One region of the Stenotrophomonas sp. GSD10 genome, then DNA from elsewhere that is predicted to be linked to it. Evidence: riboswitches for the same ligand, from Rfam matches in the RefSeq annotation. Region 1 holds a riboswitch; the other holds the start of a gene.
What was found. A riboswitch is a leader RNA that binds a small molecule or an ion and turns the genes downstream of it on or off. The one in region 1 is predicted to bind glycine.

Region 1 (11,158 bases):
GCCTGCGGCGCTGTCGACCACGAAGCGCAGCGGTTCGGCCCGGCCATCCAGCGAGAGCGCCACGGTCGGGTGCCCGCCCTGCATCCACATCGGCAGTACATGTTCGGGGGTGTCGGCGGCCAGCGTGGGGAAGGCGGCGGCAAGCAGGGGCAGCAGGGTGAGGCGCACGGGAAGTCTCCGGGGTTGAATGGGGAGGCCCATTGGCGCGCATCGGCGTATCGCCGGAATATCGGCGTTGATACCGTCCTGATACACACCTGCACGATACTGACCGCATGAACACTCCCGCCCGGGTCATCGTTGTCGATGACGATGCCAGCATCCGTGATGCCATTGCCGACTGCCTGCTGCTGCACGGCTACCAGGTGCGCGTGGCCGCCGATGCCGCAGCGCTGGATGTGCTGCTGCAGAGCGAGCGCCCGGACGCGATCATCCTGGACTGGATGATGCCCGGCGAGGATGGCCTGTCGGTATGCCGCCGGCTGCAGGCGCGCGCCATTCCGATCCTGATGCTGTCGGCAATGGGCACCGCGCCGGACCGGGTGATCGGCCTGGAGATGGGGGCCGATGACTATCTGGGCAAACCCTTCGATCCGCGCGAACTGCTGGCGCGGGTGCGCGCACTGCTGCGCCGGCAGGACAAACTGCGCACCCAGGTAGCCAGCGAGCTGCGTTTCTGCGGCTGGCGATTGTTTCCCGAACAGCGCCGCCTGCTTGCCCCCGATGGCGGCGAGCTGGCGCTCAGCCGTGGCGAATTCGCCTTGTTGCTGGCGCTCGCCGAGCGTGCCGGGCGGGTGCTGGGGCGCGAGCAGCTGCTGTCGTTGACCCGTGGCGAGGACAGCGAGAGCGTCGACCGTGCCATCGACCTGGCGATCAGCCGCCTGCGCCGCAAGCTGGGCCAGGCAGCACCCGGCGCCGAGGCACTGGTGCAGACCCTGCGCGGCGAAGGCTACCGCTTCGACGCCGAGGTACAGGTGCTGTGAGGGCGCGCTGGTCCACCGCGCGCTGGATCGCGATGCTGGCCCTGGCCAGCCTGCTGCTGGCGACCCTGGTCAGCGTGGCGGTAGTGGGCTGGATGCCGCGACCGGCGCCGCCGCCGATGCGGCTGGACCAGGCCATGCAGGTGCTGCGTGGTGAACGCTCTGCCGCGGCGCTGGGCCTGCACCTGGAAACCCGCGTGTCTGCACCCGAGGGCATCAGCAATGACTGGCTCACCCATCTGGTGGCCGCGCAGCTGGGGCAGCCGCTGGAGCAGGTGAAGCTGGTCTGGAGCAGCCGCGGCAAGGCGCCGGAGGTGCAGGTCATCGAAGGCGGCGCTGTGCTCGACGCCAAGGCGCGTGCGGATGCGTTGCAGGCACAGGTCGCGGTGCTGACCGCCATGCAGTGGACGCCGTTCGAACTGGCCGTGCGCCGGGCCGATGGTCGATGGCAGGTGGTGGGCAGCGACCACAGCGATCTGGCGGCGTGGCGCCGGCAGGTCGTGCTGGCGCTGGTGGCGGGAACCGTACTGCTGGCACCGCTGGCCGCCTGGGCAGCGATCCGCCTCGGCCGACCCCTGCGGCGGCTGGCCGAGGCCAGCGCCAACGTGGACCTGCAGGCCACTACACCGCTTCCGGACGATGGCCCGCGCGAGGTGCAGGTACTGGCCCGCGCGATCAGTGCCGGGCGCGAGCGGTTGCACGAACAGGCGCAGGAGATGACCCGCATGCTCGCTGCCGTCGCGCATGATCTGCGCACACCGTTGACCGGCCTGCGCCTGCGTGCGGAGTTCGCGCCACCGCAACAGGCGGCGCGGATGGTGGCCGACATCGAGCGCATGGACACGATGATCGAGCAGGTGCTCGACTATGCACGTGGTGAGCTGCAGCCCTTGCAGATGCGCCCACTGGACCTGGCCGCGCTGCTGGAGGAATGCGTGCAGAGCGCGCTGCTACGCGGCGTCGAAATCTCCCTCGATGGGCCGGATGCGCTGCCGTGGCAGGGCGACGCGCTGTTGCTGCGGCGGGCGATCGACAATCTCATCGACAACGCCGATCGCTACGCGGGCGTGGTAGAGCTGCGGGCAGCTGTGTCCGGCAAGAGGGTGCAGCTGGACGTGATGGATCGCGGCCCCGGCATCGACGAGGCCGACCGTGCGCGCCTGCTGCAGCCATTCCAGCGCAGCGAGAGCTCGCGCAGCCGCGCCACCGGTGGCACCGGGCTGGGCTTGGCAGTCGCCGCCAACGCCGCGCGGCGGCATGGCGGCGAGCTGCTGCTGTTGCCCCGCGAAGGTGGCGGGCTGATCGCCCGGCTGCTGCTGGTCACGCATTCCTGACCTCAACGCCTGATCGACCTGAGCGTACTTTTCATATTATGATTAGGCGCCTAATCATAATGATGCGACCGATGATCGAAGCCAAGCACCATGCCCTGCTGGAGGAAGCACAGCGACGTGGTCACGCCAATGTCGCCCAGCTGCGTCTGTGCTTCCAGCTGCTGTCGCTGTCCTCGGCGATCGATCGCGACTGCGCCAGCCGGCTCGCGCCGCACGGGCTCAGTGAAGGCCGCTTCATCGTGCTGTTCCTGCTGCACGGTGCCGGTGGCACGCTGCCGCCGCATGAACTGGCCGAGCGCGCCGGCGTCACCCGCGCCACCATCAGCGGCCTGCTCGATGGCCTGCAGCGCGAAGGGTTGCTGCAACGTCGCAGCGATGCCGAAGATGGCCGTCGCCTGCAGATCGTGCTGACTGCCCAAGGCAAGCGCCTGGCCGAACGCCTGTTCGAACAGCACAGCGACTGGATCGGCGGCCTGTTCGACAAGCTGGATGCGGGTGAACAGCAGCAGCTGTCGCAGCTGCTGTACAAGGTCTGGCAGCACACCGATGCGGGTCGGGAGCCGGCAGCATGAGCGCCGCGATCCCGGCAGAGCGCCTTCGTGCCCTCAACACCGGCAGCACCGCCGCCACTCATCTGGCCGAATGCCTGGCAGTGGACTTCGGCGCACTGTTGCCTGCGGTGGTGCCCGCGCTGCAAGCGGCCGCCGTGCAACGCATGCGTGACGCAGCAGGCAAAGGCATCACCGTGCGCATGGCGTTGGCCGCGACGCTGCTGCGCGAAGCCGGGCAGGGTGATCCGCTGCACTGGCGGGCGCACATGTCCGATACCGTGCGCGGCTGGTCCTGTTACCTGATTGGCGGCGACAGCTCTGCATCCCTTGCGGCGAAGCTGCAGGCGATGCGCCCACTCGCCGATGACCCGCATTTCGGCGTGCGCGAATGGGCGTGGCTGGCACTGCGCATGGACATCGTGGCGGCACCGCTGCAGGCGCTTGAGCTGCTGCTGCCGTGGACAGATGAAGCATCGCCCTACCTGCGTCGCTTCGCCTGTGAAGCCCTGCGTCCGCGCGGGGTGTGGGCCACGCATATCGCGCTGTTCAAGCAGCATCCAGAACATGCACTGCCGATGCTTGAAGCCCTGGCCAACGACCCCGAGCGCTACGTACAGGATTCGGTCGGCAACTGGCTCAACGATGCCGGCAAGACCCAGCCGCGCTGGCTGCGCGACCTGTGCGCGCGCTGGCAAGGCGAACACCACAGCAGCGCCAACGCCTACATCCGCAAGCGCGCACTACGTTCGCTGCGGCAATAACGGCCACTGGCCGGCAACCCCCGTTGCGGTAGTGCCGGCCGCTGGCCGGCAACCCCCGTTGCGGTAGTGCCGGCCGCTGGCCGGCAACCCTCAAGGAAGAACCCCATGTCCCACACCCTCATCGAGCTCTACACCGCCACTCCCGCCTGGGCCGCTCTGCCGCCCGAGCAACGCACCGCCTTCTTCGACCGCATCGGTGCCGGCATGCAGCAGTTCGATCCGGCCCGCATCACGTCGGTGGCAATGGGCCGCGTTGCCACCGGCGTAGTGCAGGGTAGCGGCGAACAGTTCTATGCCGTCTGGAGGTGCGCGAGCCGGGAAGACGCCGACGCTCTGGTCGAAGGCATTGCTGCCACCGGCTGGCATCGGTACTTCAGCACCACCAACGCACTGGGTGCGGACGATGGCATGGCGCAGCACCTGACCGATCTGGCCGCTTTGTAGCAGCGCCTGCGGATGCCCACGGCACATGCGCCTGTCACCCGGACGCGGTAAACAGTGCATTGCCCCTGTCATCCGCACGGAAGTCGATCATGCAGAGCACGCTCCAGGTAACGCTTTACGGCCCGCTTGGCGACACGCCGGCACTGCAGCTGCCGGAAGTGGAAGGGCCGTCGGTGGCCATCCCTGAGCCCGTCCTGCGGCGGCTGGTGTCCGACCTCTACACCGCCCGTTCCCTGCTCAACCCGGAACAGCTGGAGGAAGCGCGGCAGGAACTGGGCCGCGTGCTGGAGCGCTGGGCCGACATCCATGAAGGGTTGCTGTTGGATGTGGAAGTGCATGGCAAATGAGCGATTTCGCGTGCCAGCCAGCCGATGCACGGTGCGCGCGCACACATCGCTGAACCGCCTCCCCAGTTGCGGATGAAACATTTTGCACTGCGCAAAAGCTGTGCTATCAATACACCCCATGAACGCAGCCCGCGCCAGCTTTTACTTTTGGTATTACTTTCCGAAGCCACTGGCGGAGGAAGGACTGCGCTCACCCTGAAGAAAGCTTCAGACGCATTCCCGAAAGCCGCCAGCGAACCTGGCGGCTTTTTTCATGCCGCCACGCTGGGGACCCCCAACGTTCCGGAGATCTCCCCCATGCCCCCGCACACCGACGACCTGCGTATCCGCACCATCGAACCGCTGACACCGCCTGCCCAGCTGCTGGCGATGCTGCCGTGTGACGATGAAGCTTCCGACACCGTCAGCGCCTCGCGCGCGGCCCTGCACCAGATCCTGCACGGCCGTGACGACCGCCTGGCGGTGGTGGTCGGCCCGTGCTCGATCCACGACCCGCACGCCGCCATCGAGTACGCCCAGCGCCTGAAGCCGCTGCGCGATGCGCTGGCCGGCGAACTGGAAATCGTCATGCGCGTGTACTTCGAGAAGCCGCGCACCACGGTGGGCTGGAAGGGCCTGATCAATGATCCGGACCTGGATGGCAGCTTCAGGATCGACAAGGGCCTGCGCATCGCACGTGGCCTGCTGCGCGACATCAACAAGCTCGGCCTGCCGGCCGGTGTCGAGTTCCTCGACGTGATCTCCCCGCAGTACATCGCCGATCTGGTGGCATGGGGCGCCATTGGTGCGCGCACCACTGAAAGCCAGGTGCATCGCGAACTGGCATCGGGGCTGTCGTGCCCGGTCGGCTTCAAGAATGGCACCGACGGCAACGTGAAGATCGCCGCCGATGCGGTGGGCGCTGCTTCGAATCCGCATCACTTCCTGTCGGTGACCAAGCAGGGCGGCACCGCCATCGTTTCGACCACCGGCAACCCGGATTGCCACGTGATCCTGCGCGGCGGCAAGCAGCCGAACTACGATGCGGCCAGCGTGGGCGAGGCCTGCCAGGCGCTGGCCAAGGCCAAGCTGCCGACGCGCCTGATGATCGACGCCAGCCATGCCAACAGCCTGAAGAACCCCGAGAACCAGCCGAAGGTGATCGAAGACATCGCCGTTCAGTTGGAAGACGGCGAACAGCGCGTCGTCGGTGTGATGATCGAGAGCCATCTGGTCGGTGGCCGCCAGGAACTGGTGGAAGGCCAGCCGCTGGTCTACGGGCAGAGCATCACCGATGGCTGCATCGACTGGGACACCACCGTGACGGTACTGGAGCGACTGGCTGCGGCCGTGCGCGCCCGTCGTGAAGTGAAGGTGTCCGAAGCCGCCTGATGGAAGCCGCCCGAGTGCGGCATGTGTGTGGATGGCGGCCAGCGCCTGCGGGGGTGCGGCCGCGATCAGGGCCGGTCGGAGTTGGAGACCGGCCCGTCCGCACCGGCGATGCGCCTGGCGCTGCGTATGTGCGACAGCGCCAGGTACATCGCCGGGGTGGTACGAACCCCGACCATTGACGATGCGGTTGCCGCGGTAGATCCACGCCATGCGTGGATAGGAGCAGGCCACGGCACGATTTCGGAACAGTTGCATGGAATCTGTCTGCAGCTTCGGCCGAAGATCGGGGCCTCGCCTGGTTGGACCCCGCCGATGCACGTTTTCCCCGACGACAGCCCGCTGCAGCCAGAATGCCGATCAGTTTCCGGAGAGGCCGCCATGGCCCTCGTGCGCTTGAAAGGCGGCCCGATTGCCGATGACGCGATCTCCGTCATCGAGGACTGGTTCGAATCCTCGTCTCCCGCGACCACGGCCAGCCTGCTGGCGGAACTTGATGAAAGAATCGAGCTTTACCGCAACGAAGGAGACCAGGCACTTCTGCGTACGACGTTGAAGGCCAGGGCGATGATCGCGGCCTCTGCCGACCAACAGCGCGATGATCGTGAGTCCCCCTCTTCGTTCAAGGTGGTGCCTGCAGCATCCCTCGTTGGCGACTGGCGCTCGGACTGCGAAACAGATTGCGTGATCGTCGACGGAGATCTGAGCGTGGAAGGCACGCTGGCGCTCAATGATCTGAGCGAGACGCTGTGTGTGATCGTCCTGGGCAGTCTCAGCGCCCGCAATCTTGACTGTGGTGGTTGGGTTTTCGTGCGCGACGATCTTGCGTGTGAGCATCTCCACGCGTGCTCGCTCAACGATGGAACTCTGGCCGTAGGGGAAGCATGATCGTGCAGACCTATCTCGAGACAGGCGCATACACACAGGTCGGTCGTGATCTGCACGCCAGCTTCGTTTCCACCGTCCAGAACGAGATTGTCGTTGAGGGCGGGGTTCACTGCCCGGGCTTCAGTAGACGATCCGATCCTGACTATCTGTCCGGATGGATAGATCCCGAGCTGCTCGAGCAGGTCGACCCCGGCAGCGATGACTGTGACAGCCCATGGAGTGTCTATCCCTCAGAGGCCTACCGGCTGCGCATCCTTGCAGGCGGGAGCCCGATGAACTCCCGCCTGCGCAAGTGATCCGGAAGCAGGCGCACCCGCCAGGCCGCGGTCAATGCACTTCGTCGTGATACACGAACTTCGGCATTTCCCAGCGGTAGTGGATCGCCAGCAGGCGCATCGCGAAGCCGCCGCCCAGGCAGCACAGAATGGCAGTGGCGTCGGCCACGCCCCAGTGCAGCAGCAGTAGATACGCCGCGCCGGTCAGCAGCGCGATGATCGCGTACAGCTCCTTCTGGAAGATCAGCGGCACCTCGTTGCAGAGGATGTCGCGCAGCACGCCGCCGAACGCACCGGTCAGCATGCCGGCGATCAGCACGATGGGGGTGGCATGGCCCGCCTCACGCGCGATCGAGCAGCCGATCAGGGTGAAGGCGATCAGGCCCAGGCCATCGAGCACCAGGAAGGTGCGGCGGAAGTGGTGCATCCAGCGCGCCACCCAGGTGGCGATCAGCGCGGCGCACACAGTGAAGCCCAGATACTCGGGATGCTTCACCCAGCCCAGTGGGTAGTGGCCGAGCAGGATGTCGCGCAGCGAACCGCCGCCGAGGGCGGTGACGCAGGCGATCATGACCACGCCGAACAGGTCCATGCGGCGGCGGCCGGCGGACAGCGCGCCGGTCATGGCTTCGGCGGAAATGGCGATCAGGTAGATGATGGACAGCAGCATGGGGCAGGCTCCGGGCGCGGTGGGGCCGGCCATGCGCATATACCGCCACTGCCTGCGCAATGACGGGATGACGACGACCGGTGCCGCTCCCGCTGTCCTTTTGCCTGAGAGTTCAGCGGCGTAGGCCGCGTGCCCCTTCGGCGGATCGTCCCGGGCATGCCCGGTGACCTCTCTCCAGCTCGGCGAGTCGAATGCATGGTTGGTGGGATTCCAGCCCACCGGCCTGAGCGATCATGGGAGCCTGCGCCTTCGGCGGGCGCCAGCGCGGCGCCTCTCTCCTGCATTCGGGCGCCAGTATATCCGCTGCAGTGCAGCACGGCATAATCCGGGCATGGCCCCGTCCCTCCGCCCCTGGTTCCTGTACCTGCTCGAATGCCGCGACGGCAGCTTCTACGCCGGCATCAGCACCGACGTGGACGCGCGTTTCGCCGCCCACCAGGCCGGCAAGGGCGCCCGCTACACCCGCGCCCGGCCGCCGCTGCGCGTGCTGGCCGTGCGCGAGTACCCGGACCGGGCCGCCGCCTCGCGCGCCGAGTGGCAGCTCAAGCAGCAGCCCCGCGAACGCAAGCTGGCCTGGCTGCAGGCGCCTGTCGAGGCTGTTCCGTAGAGCCGAGCCCATGCTCGGCTGCTGGATTGGCGACGAGGATCCGCCGAGCATGGGCTCGGCTCTACAGTAGATCCACGCCATGCGTGGATGGGCGCGTGCGGCCATGCCATGATCGCCCAGCCCTCAGCGCTGGTGACCCGGATGTCCGCCCTTGCCCTGCTGTTCGCTCTCTCCGCATCAGCCAGCCCCGCCGCCGACCCGGCCACGATCGCGGCCATCGAATCCACCTGCCACGACTACGTCGATGGCCAGCTGGAGGCCGACCCGCAGCGCGTCGCCCGTTCCCTTCATCCGGATCTGGCCAAGCGCGCGGTGCTCGGCGATACGCCCGACGAGCGACTCGGCCTGCGCCGGATGTCGAAGGAGGAGCTGGTCGCGCTGACAAAGCAGGGCGCACTGAAGACGCCGAAGGATCAGTGGGACCGCCGCTGCACGGTGCTGGACGTGACCGGCAACGCCGCCTCGGTGCGGCTGGAAACCCCGTGGTTCGTCGACTACTTCCACATGGGGCGCTTCGACCAGCGCTGGGTCATCGTCAACGCGCTGTGGTACCCGAAGTCGAAGGCGGAATAACCCATGCGCACTGCTGGCCGCGCATGGCTCGGCATCGCAGTGCTGGTCGCCGGCATCGCGCTGCTGCCTGGCCTGTTGTACCTGCTCGGGATGGCACTGGTGGACGGTCGACCGAAGCCGGCCGGCCGCGCGGCCAGTGATGTGGCCGCGTGCGGCACTGAACCACAGGCGGAGTACCAATCGATGAATCCCTGGCGATTCGCCGCGCAGTTCTTCGACAAGGACGTGATGAAGAAGAAGGCGCCCGAAGTGGAGCGGGAGGCCCTCTGGATTGCCCAAAGCCACCTGTCGCAGCAGCCTCATCGCGGCATGCTGCGCCGGCATCTGAGCAGCGCAGCACTGACGATCTGGATTACCCGGCACTGGGGTGCGGCGCAGATTGCCGACACGGCGAGGAAGCAAGACTTCTGCCAGCAATGGTCGCGCCCACGGATGAAGTAGATCCACACCATGCGTGGATGACGTCAACGGGGTCAGAGCCCTTTCCTGCGGAAAGGGATCCGACCCTTCGGCTGGCGGCCCTACCGCTTCGGCCGCCGGTCGTCGCGGTCATCGCCGAAGATGATGCGCGCGCTGCGCTGGTAGCTCCAGTACGCCACCGCCCAGTTCAGCAGCACCACGAGGCGGTTGCGGAAGCCGATCAGGAAGAACACGTGCGCGGCCAGCCAGAACCACCACGCCAGCACACCGGACAGCTGCAGCCGGCCCAGATGCACGATCGCGGCCATGCGGCCGATGGTGGCCAGGTTGCCGTAGTCGGCATACGTGAACGGACCGGGCTCGGGCTTGCCGTGCAGGCGCGCGCGGATCACCTCGGCCACGTACTTGCCCATCTGCTTGGCGGCCGGTGCCACGCCGGGTACCGGCTTGCCGTCGGCCTGGCTCAGTGCGGCCAGGTCACCGGCCACGAACAGCTCCGGGTGACCGGGCAGGGTCAGGTCCGGCTGCACCTGCACGCGCCCGGCGCGGTCCAGCGGCACCTCCAGCGTGCGCGCCAGCGGTGAGGCGGCCACGCCGGCGGCCCACACCACGGTGCGTGCCGGAACGAACTGATCGCCCAGCTTGAAGCCCTGGCTGTCGATGTCGCTTACCGGGGTGCCGGTCAGCACTTCCACGCCCAGCTTTTCCAGCTGCCGGCGCGCCTTCAGCGAAAGCACTTCCGGGAAGGAGGACAGCACGCGTGGCCCGGCTTCGACCAAGCGCACCTTGGCGCTGGCCGGGTCGATGTGGCGGAATTCGTTGCGCAGCGTGTGCCGTGCGATCTCGGCCAGGGTGCCGGCCAGTTCAACGCCGGTGGGGCCGCCGCCGACGATGGCGAAACTCAGCCACGCCGCCTTCTTCGCCGGGTCCGGTTCGGCCTCGGCACGTTCGAAGGCCAGCAGCAGCTTGCGGCGCAGCGCGATGGCGTCGTCCAGGGTCTTCAGGCCGGGCGCATCATCGGCCCATTGGTCGTTGCCGAAGTAGGCGTGGGTAGCGCCGGTGGCCAGCAGCAGGCTGTCGTAGTCCAGCGTGCTGCCGTCGGCCATGCGGATCTGCCGGGCCTGCTTGTCGATGGCCACCACTTCGCCCAGCCGCACTTCCACATTGCGCTGGTGGCCGAGGATGTGGCGCAGCGGCGCGGCGATATCCGGCGCGGACAGGCCGGCGGTGGCCACCTGGTACAGCAGCGGCTGGAACAGGTGATGGTTGCGGCGGTCGACCAGGGTGATGCGTATGCGCTCGCGGGCCAGGGCACGGGTGGCCCAGAGACCGGCAAAACCGCCGCCGACAACGACCAGGTGGGGAACGCGCTCACGACTCATCGACTCACTCCAGTGGGGGCATTGGGGGAAGCGCCTGGCATCTTCGCACGCCGGCCGCCTGTCACGTCAGCGCCCGCAGGGATCGGCGATACTCGGGTTCAGGCACACGCCCCTGAGGAGCCCATGAGCGAACCGGAAAAGCGCATCGCCCTGTTGATCGACGCCGACAATGCGCCGGCCTCGAAGATCGACGAAGTCCTGGCCGAAGTGGCGCGCTATGGCGTGGCCAACGTGCGTCGCGCCTATGGCAACTGGAAGAGCCCGCGATTGAAGGGTTGGGAAGCGGTGCTGCACGAGTATGCGATCCGCCCGATCCAGCAGTTCGCCTACAGCAAGGGCAAGAATGCCTCGGACATGGCGATGGTGATCGATGCCATGGACCTGCTGTACGCGCGCAACCTGGATGGATTTGCCATCGTTTCCAGCGATGCCGATTTCACTCCGATGGTGATGCGCCTGCTCACCGATGGCGTGAAGGTGTACGGCTTCGGCGAGAAGAAAACACCGGAACCGTTCGTCAACGCGTGTTCGAAGTTCACCTATCTGGAAGCCTTGGGC
Region 2 (11,158 bases), 720 kb from region 1:
GCGTTGAGCTGCGCGACCTGGGTGGCCTTGCGCAGGCCTTCGCTGCCCATCATGGCGATGTACATCCAGCTGATCGGCAGGATCGAGGCGCTGCCGAAGCTGGCCGCACTGACCATGCCGACCGGGCCGTTGTCACCCAGCTTGCCCGGCAGGAACGGCGCCAGGTGCTCCTTGACCGCGCACGGGCCAACGCCCGGGCCACCACCGCCATGCGGAATGCAGAAGGTCTTGTGCAGGTTCAGGTGCGAAACGTCCGAACCCCACTTGCCCGGCTTGGCCACGCCGACCAGGGCGTTCATGTTGGCGCCGTCGGTATACACCTGGCCGCCGTGCTGGTGGATGATCTCGCAGATCTCGACCACCTCTTCCTCGAACACGCCGTGCGTGGACGGGTAGGTCATCATGATCGCGGCCAGACGGTCGCTGTACTTCTCGGCATTGACGCGGATGTCTTCGACGTCGACGTTGCCGTTGGCATCGGTCTTGGTCACCACCACCTTCATGCCGCACATCTGTGCCGAAGCCGGGTTGGTGCCGTGCGCCGAATCCGGGATCAGACAGATGTCACGGTGGCCTTCACCGCGCGAGCGGTGGTAGGCACGGATCGCCAGCAGGCCGGCGTACTCGCCCTGCGCGCCGGAGTTCGGCTGCAGGCTCACCGCGTCGTAGCCGGTGCATTCGACCAGCATCGCTTCCAGCGTATCGATCAGTTCCTTGTAGCCCAGCGCCTGGTCGGCCGGCACCAGCGGATGGATCTGCGAGAACTCCGGCCAGGTCACCGGGATCATCTCGGCGGTGGCGTTGAGCTTCATGGTGCACGAGCCCAGCGGGATCATCGTGCGGTCCATCGCCAGGTCCTTGTCGGCCAGCGAACGCAGGTAGCGCAGCAGTTCGTGCTCGCTGTGGTGGGTGTTGAACACCGGGTGGGTCAGGAACGCGGACTGGCGCAGCAGGCCGGCCGGCAGCGCGTCGGCGGTGCTGGCGTCCAGCGCGTCGACGTCGGCCTGGGCACCGAACACCGCAGCCAGCGCAACCACGTCGGCGCGGGTGGTGGTTTCGTCCAGGCTGATGCCGACCGAGTCGCTGTCGATCGCGCGCAGGTTGTAGCCGGCGGCGCGTGCCTTGGCGTGGATCTCATCGGCGTGCACGCCGGTGATGTGCAGGGTGTCGAAGAAGTCGCCACCGACCTGCACGCCGGCATTGCGCAGCGCTGCGGCCAGGATCGAGGCCAGGCGGTGGGTGCGGCGGGCGATGCGGGTCAGGCCTTCAGGGCCGTGGTAGACGGCATACATCGAGGCCATCACCGCCAGCAGCACCTGCGCGGTACAGATGTTGGAAGTGGCCTTCTCGCGGCGGATGTGCTGCTCGCGGGTCTGCAGGGTCAGGCGGTAGGCCGGGTTGCCCTGGGCATCGATCGAGACGCCGATCAGGCGGCCCGGCATCGAGCGCTTGTAGGCGTCACGGCAGGCCATGAAGGCAGCGTGCGGGCCACCGAAGCCGAACGGCACGCCGAAACGCTGGCTGTTGCCGACCACGATGTCCGCGCCCCATTCGCCCGGGGCGGCCAGCAGGGTCAGTGCCAGCAGGTCGGTGGCCACGGCCACCAGGCCGCCACGTGCGTGCACGGCATCGACCAGCGCCTTGTAGTCGCCGACCTGGCCGAAGGTATCCGGATACTGCAGCAGCAGACCGAAGGCTTCCGCTTCCAGTGCTTCGGCCGGGGTGCCGACGCGCAGCACGATGCCCATGGGCTCGGCGCGGGTGCGCAGCAGTTCCAGCGTCTGCGGGTGCACGGCGTCGTGCACGAAGAAGGTGTCCGACTTCGACTTGGCCGAACGCTTGGCCAGGGTCATCGCTTCAGCAGCGGCGGTGGCTTCGTCCAGCAGCGAGGCGTTGGCGATTTCCATGCCGGTGAGGTCGGCGCACAGGGTCTGGAAGTTGATCAGTGCTTCCATGCGGCCCTGCGAGATTTCCGCCTGGTACGGGGTGTAGGCGGTGTACCAGGCCGGGTTTTCCAGGATGTTGCGCAGGATCACGTTCGGCGTGTGGGTACCGTAGTAGCCCTGGCCGATGAAGCTGCGCAGCACGGTGTTCTTGTCGGCGATCGCACGGATCTTGGCCAGTGCCTGCACTTCGGTCATCGATTCCGGCAGCGCCAGCGGCGCCGGCGACTTGATCTTGGCCGGCACGATGGCATCGGTCATCGCATCCAGCGACGCGTGGCCGACGACGTCGAGCATCTGCGCGATCTCGGCATCGTTGGGGCCGATGTGGCGCTCGACGAACGCGGAATGATGCTCGAGCTCACGCAGGGAAGGGGTGTTCTGGGACATGGCGAAGGATCCGTCAGGAAAGGGCACACGCACGGGCACAAGCCGCCGGTCGGCGGTCTGCGGGGCGCCCCTCTGTCCTTTTGCCTGAGAGTTTAAAAGCGCGGGCAACCGCAGCTTCGTGCCCCTTCGGCGCCGGATCGAACCGGTCTCTCCAGAGTTGTGTTACGGGTGGTATCGGGCCTGAGCGATTACGGGCGTTGCGCCTTCGGCAGCGGTGTTCCGCTTCTCCCACCGTGTTGCCCGCCGATTATAGCCCGTTGCGGGCCCGCCGGCGGCCGCCGGTCGGTGCGGCCGGGCCTGAATGGCCGATGGCCCGGTCGTGCGTTTTGTGCAGCGCTGCATGGCATCGCGTGCAATCCCCACCTATGATGGCCGGATTCTCGTATTCATCTGGCGCCGTCCCTGCCGCAAGGGGACCGGCGCCGGCCGTGCGTGCCGCGCATGGCCCTGCCGGACACCCTTTCCATGACCGCCGCTGTTGCTCCTTCCACCCGCCGCATGGCCCTGCTGCTCGCCGGCCTGGCCATGTTCGGTCCGTTCTCGATCGACACCATCTTCCCGGCCTTCCCGCAGCTGGCCCAGCGCCTGGCGGTGGACGAGGTGGCGGTGCAGCAGACCATCAGCGTGTACCTGCTGTTCTACGGCCTGATGAGCCTGGCGCACGGCCCGCTGTCCGACGCCTGGGGGCGCAAGCGGGTGATCCTCGGTGGCCTGGTGGTGTTCGTCGGCGCCTCGGTCGGTTGCGCGCTGTCCACCGACCTGACCACGCTGCTGGCCTTCCGCGCGCTGCAGGGGCTGTCGGCGGGCGTGGGCATGATCGTCGGCCGCGCGGTGATCCGTGACCTGTACCATGGCCACGACGCGCAGCGGCTGATGAGCCAGGTGTCGATGCTGTTCGGCATCGCGCCGGCCATCGCGCCGATCATCGGTGGCTGGATCCTGCTCAGTGGCGCTGGATGGCCGCTGATCTTCTGGTTCCTGGTGGTGTTCGCGCTGGTGCTGCTGGCGGCTACCGCGCGCTACCTGCCGGAAACCCATCCGGTCGAGGCACGCGTACCGTTGTCGCCACGGGTGCTGATGCGCGACTACGTGCGCATCGGCTTCAACCCGCGCTTCCTGCGCCTGGCGCTGGCCGGCAGCATCGGTTTCGGCGGCATCTTCCTGTACATCTCCTCGGCGCCGGTGTTCGTGATGCAGCATCTGCACCTCGGTGAAGGTGGGTTCGCCTGGCTGTTCATCCCCACCATCGGCGGCATGACTACCGGCTCGTTCCTGTCCGGGCGCATGGCCGGGCACACCACGCCCACCCGCCAGGTCGCCATCGGTTTCAGCCTGTGCGCGCTGTCGGCGCTGCTGAATGTCGGCTACGTGGCGCTGTCGCCGCAGTTCGTGCTGCCGTGGGCAGTGCTGCCGATCTTCCTGGGCGGCATGGGCATGTCGCTGATCTTCCCGATCCTGGCACTGGCGGTGCTGGACATGTACCCGCACCAGCGTGGCCTGGCCTCGTCGCTGCAGGCGTTCGTGCAGCTGATGATCAGCACCGTGGTGGCCGGCGTGGTGTCGCCGCTGCTCAGTGCCAGCCCGCTGCACCTGGCGCTGGGCCAGGCCGCGTTCTTCGCTGCCGGCTTCGTGTTCTGGTACTGGGAACATCACCGCGAGCGCGCGGCACAGGCGGCCTGCACGGGCCATTGAGCAGCGTGCAGGGGTAGGGCAGGCCGTGATGCCCGCAACGCTTGCGACGACCGGCGACCGGACTAGGCTGGAGGCTCCAGCCAGCCAGTGCGTGGATGCACGACCGCCAGCCGATCCGATGTCGTCGCATGAGGTTCCCCCATGGCTGCGCAGCAGACCTACCGCCTGTTCGAGGTGGCGCTGAAGGAGCGCCGCGTTCTTTCCCCTTCCCTGGACCGCATGGTGTTCACCGGTGCCGACGTGGCGCGGATGAAGACCGAAGGCCCGGACCAGCGCATCAAGGTGTTCTTCCCCTTGCCCGGCCAGGACGTGCCGCAGGTGCCCAACGGCGAAGACTGGTACCCGCGCTATCGGGCCCTGCCGGACGACCAGCGCCCGCCGATGCGCACCTACACCATCCGCCAGCTGCGCGCCGAGCAGGGCGAGGTCGACGTCGATTTCGTCATCCATGGCGAGACCGGGCCGGCTTCGCGCTGGGCCATCCACGCGCGGCCAGGCGACCGCGTGGTACTGCTGGCCCCCGATGCCGACTGCGCCGACAGCAGCGAAGGCTGGGAATGGAAGCCGCCGGCCGGTGTCGGCCAGGTGCTGCTGGTGGCCGATGAAACCGCGCTGCCGGCGGTGGCCGGCATCCTCGAGGAACTGGCCGCGCTGGCCGATCCGCCGCGCACGCTGGCGCTGCTGGAAGTGGCGCAGGCCGGCGATGCGGTGCCGCTGAAGGCGCCGGCCACGGCCGAGCTGGTCTGGTTGCCGCGTGGTCAGGCGGCCCACGGCCAGCCGTTGCTGCAGGCGGTCCAGGCGCGGCTGGCGGCGGCCTCGGCGGTGTCCGCCGATGATGAACTGGAGGAGATCGACGTCGATACGCAGATCCTCTGGGAGCAGGCCGATACCCGTGCGGCCGGGCCGCTGTATGCCTGGGTGGCAGGCGAGGCCGGGGCGGTGATGGCGATCCGTCGCCATCTGGTCCGCGACTGCGGGCTGGACCGTCGCGCGATCACCTTCATGGGCTACTGGCGGCACGGCAAAGTGCTGGACTGAGCGGGTGTGAAGCGGCGTGGCGGGCGGGGTGCGCTATCCTTGCGCCCCCTTCGCAGCGGTACCGCACCATGTCCACCAGCTCCAAGACCCGCCGCGACCAGCGCCGTCGCCAGGAAAAGCAGGCCGCCAACAAGGCCGCTGCCCAGGCCTCGCCGGTGGAGCCGCATGCGGAACTGCGCGATGCACAGCGCACCCTGCTGGCCGGAGTCGTGCGCCGCGACGGCGAATGGGTGCTGGGCATGGATGGCCGCATTGCCGGCCACAGCGAGAGCGCAGCGCAGGTACTGGCGCTGATCATGCAGGCCGGTGAGCTGCACGAACGCAATGGCACGCCGGTGCGCCTGATGTATTCGGACGCGTTGCGCGATGCCGCACAGGCCGAGGCGAAGGAGAAGGGCCAGACCTTCGAGGAATTCAAGGCCGAGCTGGCCGCAGCGATGGCGGCGAAGAAGAACAGCTGATCCGCCTCGCGGTAGTGCCGGCCGCTGGCCGGCAACCGCTTGCCGGCAACCGCTTGCCGGCCAGCGGCCGGCACTACCGGAAAGGGGCGGATCCTCGCGGACCCGCCCCTTTTCTCATTTCGCCGCCGGCGCCGCGTTGGCCTGCCAGCCGCACATCTGGCCTTCGTTCTGCTGCTTCAGCCACTCGTTGACCGGGGTGAAGTACTCGATCATCGGGCCGGCATCGAGCTTGTCGGTGCCGGTCAGTTCCTTCAGCGTGGCCTGCCACGGCTGGCTGGCACCCTTGCTCAGCATCGCCCAGTACTTCTGCCCGGCTTCCTTGTTGCCGTAGAAGGTGCACTCATGCAGCGGGCCCTTGTAGCCGGACGCGTCGCACAGGCCCTTGTAGAACTGGAACTGGAGGATGCGCGCCAGGAAGTAGCGGGTGTACGGGGTGTTGCCCGGCACGTGGTACTTCGCGCCCGGGTCGAAGAATTCTTCGCCACGGGTGCTGGCCGGGGCCACGCCCTGGTACTTGGCCTTCAGGTCCCACCAGGCCTTGTTGTAGTTGTCGGCGGTGATCGAACCGTCGAACACGCCCCAGCGCCAGCGATCGATCATCAGCCCGAACGGCAGGAACGACACGCCCGACAGCGCCATGCGCATCTGGTTGTTGATCACCGCCTCACGGCTTTCGGTCGGTGCGTCGACCAGACCGATCGAGCTGAGGTACTTGGGCGTCATCGCCAGCACGATGGTGTCGCCGATCGCTTCGTGGAAGCCATCGTTGGCACCGCCCTGGAACAGGGGCGGCAGCGGGTTGTAGGCCAGGTCGTAATAGATGTGGCCCAGCTCGTGGTAGATGGTGGTGAAGTTTTCTTCGTTCGGCTTGATGCACATCTTGGTGCGCACGTCGCCTTCCATGTTCATGTCCCAGGCGCTGGCATGGCAGACCACGTCGCGGTCGTCGGGCTTGATGAACTGGGTCTTGTCCCAGTACGACTGCGGCAGCGACGGCATGCCCAGTGACACATAGAAGTCCTGCGCGCGCTCGGTCATCTGCTTGGCGGTACGCAGTTCGGCCTCGCGCTGCGCCTTGTACTGCGCGGCGACGTTGGCGTCCTTGCCGGCCTTGGCCAGCGCGGCGCTCAGGTTGGTCTGGTACTGCTTCTCAAGCGCGGCGGTGATGTCCAGGCTGCCGGCGCCCGGGTACGGTTCCAGCTGGTCCCACAGGTTCGACCAGTCCTGCTGCCACATGTTGCCGAGCAGGTGCGCGGCGATCAGGCCGTTGCCCACTTCGGCCTTGTCCTTGCCGTAGGTCTTGTCCAGCTTGCCGCGTGCGTAGCAGTGCAGCTGCTCGTACATCGGCTTGACCTGTTCCCACAGGCGATCGGTTTCCGGGCCGATCTGTTCCGGCGGCATGTCATAGCCGCTGCGCCACATCTGGCCGGCATCGGTGAAGCCCATGCCCTTGGCGCCTTCGTTCACCAGGCCGACGAAGGTCTGGTAGTCGCCGCGCATGCTCTTGGTGGTGCTGTGCCAGCCCTGCCAGGCATCGAGCTGCTTGTCGTAGTCGCGGCTGCGCGCCAGCACCTGCTCCAGTTCGCCCAGCTGGCGGCAGGAGTTCGGATCGTTGGCGTCGGTGCAGTACTTGCCGGCACCGTAGCTGCCTTCCATGCGGGTGGCGATCTGGGTCAGCTGGGCCAGCTTGGCCGGGTCGCGCGGCGCCGGCATCGAGGACATCAGCTTCAGCAGGTGGATCGCACGCTTGCTGTCCTCGCTCATCGGCTTGCCATCGAACCTGGCGGCCTGTTCGATCCAGCTGTTGAGCTGGGTCAGCGAGCGCTCGTTGGCCTTGGCCGCGATGCGTTCCGAATCACTGTTGATGTAGGTGGAGGACAGCCACTGCGCCGAGGTCATCTCCGGGTAGGCGGCCTTGAATTCGGCATTGATGCGGGCCACGAACTGGTCGGCGGTTTCACCGGCCGGTGCGCTGCTGCTGGCGGTATCGGTGCCTGGGGTGGGTTCCTTCTTGCAGGCGGCCAGGGCCAGCGTGGCGGCGGCGATAGCCGAGGCCAGCAGGAGATGACGGTGTTTCACGGGCGGTCCTTGGGTGGTGAACGACGGCCGAAGGCTAGTGGGCAGCCGCTGCCACCGCAAGTGGCGGAAGTCGGCCGGGCGGCGCCCGGCACCCGCAGAGGCGTTCAAGCAAGGGCAAAGGCCGAAGCAACGGCAACAGCGGGCTATCCGTGGTTTGGCGGGGGATGTGGGCTTGCAGGACACGCCGTAAACGCATCCATGGGGGCTCGATGGCGCCATCCATGGCGCCAACGGTCCTGCAAGCCCACACCGCCCCACCTCTGAAAGATGGCGGCGGCCGTTGGTGGGTGTCGACCATGGTCGACACATCTGTCAGGTATCGACAATCAAAATTGGGGTCGGATCCGTTTTCCTCCGGAAAACGGATCCGACCCCATCGGCATGTCCAACAGGTCGCGGAAAACTGTCGAAGGCGGGGTGGGTCCGGTGGCGGGGGCGTGAGCCGCATGGATGCGGCGACCGAGCCTACATGGACGTATTCACGGCGTCCCCCGCCACCGGACCCACCCCGCCATCCCACGGAATGCACGCTGTTGCTGTTGCCGTTGCTTCGGCCGTTGCCTCTGCAGGTGCAGGGCTGCAAGCCCTGCCGAACAACCCTCAACGCTCGCAGTTGGCGAACACGTCGCGGTCGCGTTCGTACAGCGCCGTCTTCACCTGCATCAGGCCAAGCACCGACGGGAACAGGTTGTCGTGGTCGGTATACGCCGCCGAGCGCTTGCGCACGCACTGCAGATCCAGCCCGCGGCTACTGGCAAAGCCCGGCGAGAACCACATCGTCATCGGCACCCGGGTCTGCTCGGCCGGGGCAATGGCGTAGGGCACGCCATGCAGGAACAGGCCCTTCTCGCCCAGCGATTCGCCGTGGTCGGACAGGTAGATCATTGCCGTGTCGTAGTCCTGCATGCCCTGCAGCGTGCCGATGGTCTTGGTCAGGAAGTGATCGGTGTACAGCACGGCATTGTCGTAGCTGTTGGTGATCTCTTCGCGCGAGCAGCGGCCGATGTCACGGGTGTCGCAGGTTGGCTTGAAGCGGGCAAAGGCCGCCGGATAGCGCTCGAAATAGGCCGGGCCGTGGTTGCCCAGCTGGTGCAGCACCACCACGCGGTCACCGGGCCGGGCGCGTACCTGGGTGGCCAGATCCTGCAGCAGGATCTCGTCCATGCAACGGCCATCGGCGCACAGGCCCGGCGTGGTCGCATCGGACAGCGACTGGAAATCCAGGTTCTCACACACGCCCTTGCAGCCGGACTGGTTGTCACGCCACAGCGGCGCAATGCCGGCGCGGTTCAGCACGTGCAGCAGCGACTGATGCGCACGGATCTTCTTCTCGTCGTAGTCGTGGCGGCCCCAGGGTGAGAACAGGCACGGCAGCGAGACCTCGGTGCTGGTGCCGCACGAATGCATGTCCGGGAAATTGATCACGCTGGCCTGGGCCAGCTCCGGCGTGGTGTTGCGGCCGCCATTGAGGCCCCAGTTCTGCGCGCGCACGGTCTCGCCCATCACGATCACCAGCAGGCGCGGCTTGCTGGCCGGCGCTCGCGGGGTGGCCTTGGCATCGGTGCCGATCGGCAGCTTCGGCGCGCGCTGCACCGGGTTGTCGCCACGCAGTGCGCGCGGCATGCCCAGCAGAACGTTGGCCGGTGTAGCCAGGTAACGCACTTCGCGCTGGTTGCGCATCAGCGCCGAGACGTCCTGGAACGAGATCAGCGCGCCGCCAACGGCGGTCACCGCTGCCACCACCAGGAAGCCGAGGCGCCACAGCAGACTACGGCCCCAGCTGCGGCGGCGCAGCTGCACCCGCCACAGCACCGCCATCGGCAGCACTGCCAGAAGCAGCACCGGCCATACCAGCGACACGGTCATCAGCTCGCGGCTTTCCTTGGGGTCGGTCGCCAGCACATTGCGCAGCATGTCCGCATCCAGGTAGATGTGGTAGCGGCTCATGTAGTGCGCAGCGAATGCGGTCACCAGCAGCAACAGGCTGATCACCACCTTGGCATTCCAGCGCCAGACCAGGATGCCGAGCAGCACGCCGTGCGCGCCCAGCAGCAACAGCAGCAGCGACAGCGCGTAGCGAAGGCTGCCCGGATGGCTGGCCATGGCGCTGTGCCAGAACAGGCCGTTGCCGGCGACCGCGAAGAACAGGCTGGTCAGCGCGATCAGCGCTTCGGTGGACAACTGCGGCCGCCAGTGGCGGAGGTTGGCCAGCGCAGGAAAACGCGCGGGACGTTGCACCGATGCACTCATGCGTTTGCCTCCTGGCGGTGAGGACGGTCCGGCTGACGGTGGATCAGGACGCGTTTGACGATCAGGTACAGGCCCAGCGACAGCAGCCAACATATCAACGCGGTGGCAACGTCATGCGAAAGGAAATGGGCGCCCCGCAGCTGCTGGCTGATGCCGAACACCAGGCCGGTGCCCAGGCCGATCCACAGCCCAACCCAGCGCCAGGACGGCCGCCACAGCAGCGCGAAGAAGTACAGGCAGAGCCAGGCGTAACCGGCACTGGCATGTCCGGCCGGGAAGCAGGCCTGCGCCGCCATGCCGGCAGGACGTGCGGTGAACAGACCGATGAAAGGCTGGTGCCCGCCGTAGCGCAGCAGGTCCCAGGGGCATTCCATCGGCACCAGCGACTTCATCAGGGAGATCACGCCGGTGCCCAAGGCCATGGCAATCACGACATAAAGCAGCGCCCATCGCAGGGTGCGATCACGTCCTTTGCGCCAGTGGTGGAAGCACAGCAGGATCGCCACCAGCGCGGCGGCGGTACTGAGCCATTTGCCGGCCTTGTGCACGACCGTGCGGGTGAGCCACGCATCCTGCAGCGCCCAGCGGCCCCCTTCGAGGCGGAACAGGTGATCGGCCACCCATTGGTCGCCGCCGAAACCCATCAGCAGGGTGAACACCGGCAGGGCGATCGCGACAGGCAGCCAGAGGTGAGTTACGGCAAATTTTGACGCCAGTGGCGATGTTGCAAGCGGCGCTACCGAATCAAGGGGACGGACGGGCATGCTGGGCAGGAGCGGTTCGGGAATCCGCGCCCATGCTCGTCACCGGCATGTCGGAGAAGGGTCGGACACGTGTTCGCGCCGGGTTAAGGTTTGCCCGGCGCGTGCCAACGTTCAGTCTTCTTCGGCGTTCGCACCGGCCCGTTCGGCGTGGCACTGCGCGTCCCAGGCCGTACCGGGAAGCAGTTGCCAACGATTCCTGTTGGCGATACCGATATCGATCACCTTGGCCGGGTCAACGCAGGGGCTCATCGCATCGTCCAGCACCAGCAGCCAGCGCTTGTCAGGTGCCTCGGCCAGCCACGGGCCGGCATCGTGCCATTGCTCGGCCCAGGGCCGCTTGAAACCGAACTCGCGTGCCGGGCGGTCGGCCTGCAGCAGGTTCTGCTCGCGCCAGGCGACCAGCGCCAACTCGGCGTCCGGGCCGATCCGCGCACCGACCCGGCGCATCAACGCCGAGGCCGAGGCATAGGGGTCCAGCGCCGGGATCAGCACCAGGCCGTAGAGCATCCACAGCAGGCCGTGGGTCAGCAGCACCAGCGTC

Region 2: another riboswitch for glycine. It lies ahead of gcvP (aminomethyl-transferring glycine dehydrogenase); the one in region 1 lies ahead of N4G47_RS17370 (trimeric intracellular cation channel family protein).

What each region holds. Positions count from the first base shown of each region.
Region 1 covers NZ_JAOCMC010000002.1:3,716,033-3,727,190, reverse strand. The annotation lists gene N4G47_RS17420 (aspartyl protease family protein) at 1-201, opposite strand, end outside; gene N4G47_RS17415 (response regulator transcription factor) at 276-983, shown strand; gene N4G47_RS17410 (sensor histidine kinase) at 1,016-2,314, shown strand; gene N4G47_RS17405 (MarR family winged helix-turn-helix transcriptional regulator) at 2,386-2,886, shown strand; gene N4G47_RS17400 (DNA alkylation repair protein) at 2,883-3,626, shown strand; gene N4G47_RS17395 (DUF6616 family protein) at 3,732-4,070, shown strand; gene N4G47_RS17390 (hypothetical protein) at 4,160-4,417, shown strand; gene N4G47_RS17385 (3-deoxy-7-phosphoheptulonate synthase) at 4,715-5,788, shown strand; gene N4G47_RS17380 (hypothetical protein) at 5,810-6,673, shown strand; gene N4G47_RS17375 (hypothetical protein) at 6,670-6,969, shown strand; gene N4G47_RS17370 (trimeric intracellular cation channel family protein) at 7,001-7,618, opposite strand; glycine riboswitch at 7,701-7,806, opposite strand; glycine riboswitch at 7,820-7,909, opposite strand; gene N4G47_RS17365 (GIY-YIG nuclease family protein) at 7,950-8,225, shown strand; gene N4G47_RS17360 (nuclear transport factor 2 family protein) at 8,367-8,798, shown strand; gene N4G47_RS17355 (hypothetical protein) at 8,802-9,239, shown strand; gene N4G47_RS17350 (NAD(P)/FAD-dependent oxidoreductase) at 9,320-10,600, opposite strand; gene N4G47_RS17345 (NYN domain-containing protein) at 10,724-11,158, shown strand, end outside.
Region 2 covers NZ_JAOCMC010000002.1:3,000,061-3,011,218, reverse strand. The annotation lists gene gcvP (aminomethyl-transferring glycine dehydrogenase) at 1-2,333, opposite strand, end outside; glycine riboswitch at 2,396-2,498, opposite strand; gene N4G47_RS14250 (multidrug effflux MFS transporter) at 2,799-4,025, shown strand; gene N4G47_RS14245 (siderophore-interacting protein) at 4,167-5,063, shown strand; gene N4G47_RS14240 (hypothetical protein) at 5,132-5,524, shown strand; gene N4G47_RS14235 (M2 family metallopeptidase) at 5,639-7,603, opposite strand; gene N4G47_RS14230 (phosphoethanolamine transferase) at 8,204-9,853, opposite strand; gene N4G47_RS14225 (phosphatase PAP2 family protein) at 9,850-10,617, opposite strand; gene N4G47_RS14220 (ArnT family glycosyltransferase) at 10,729-11,158, opposite strand, start outside.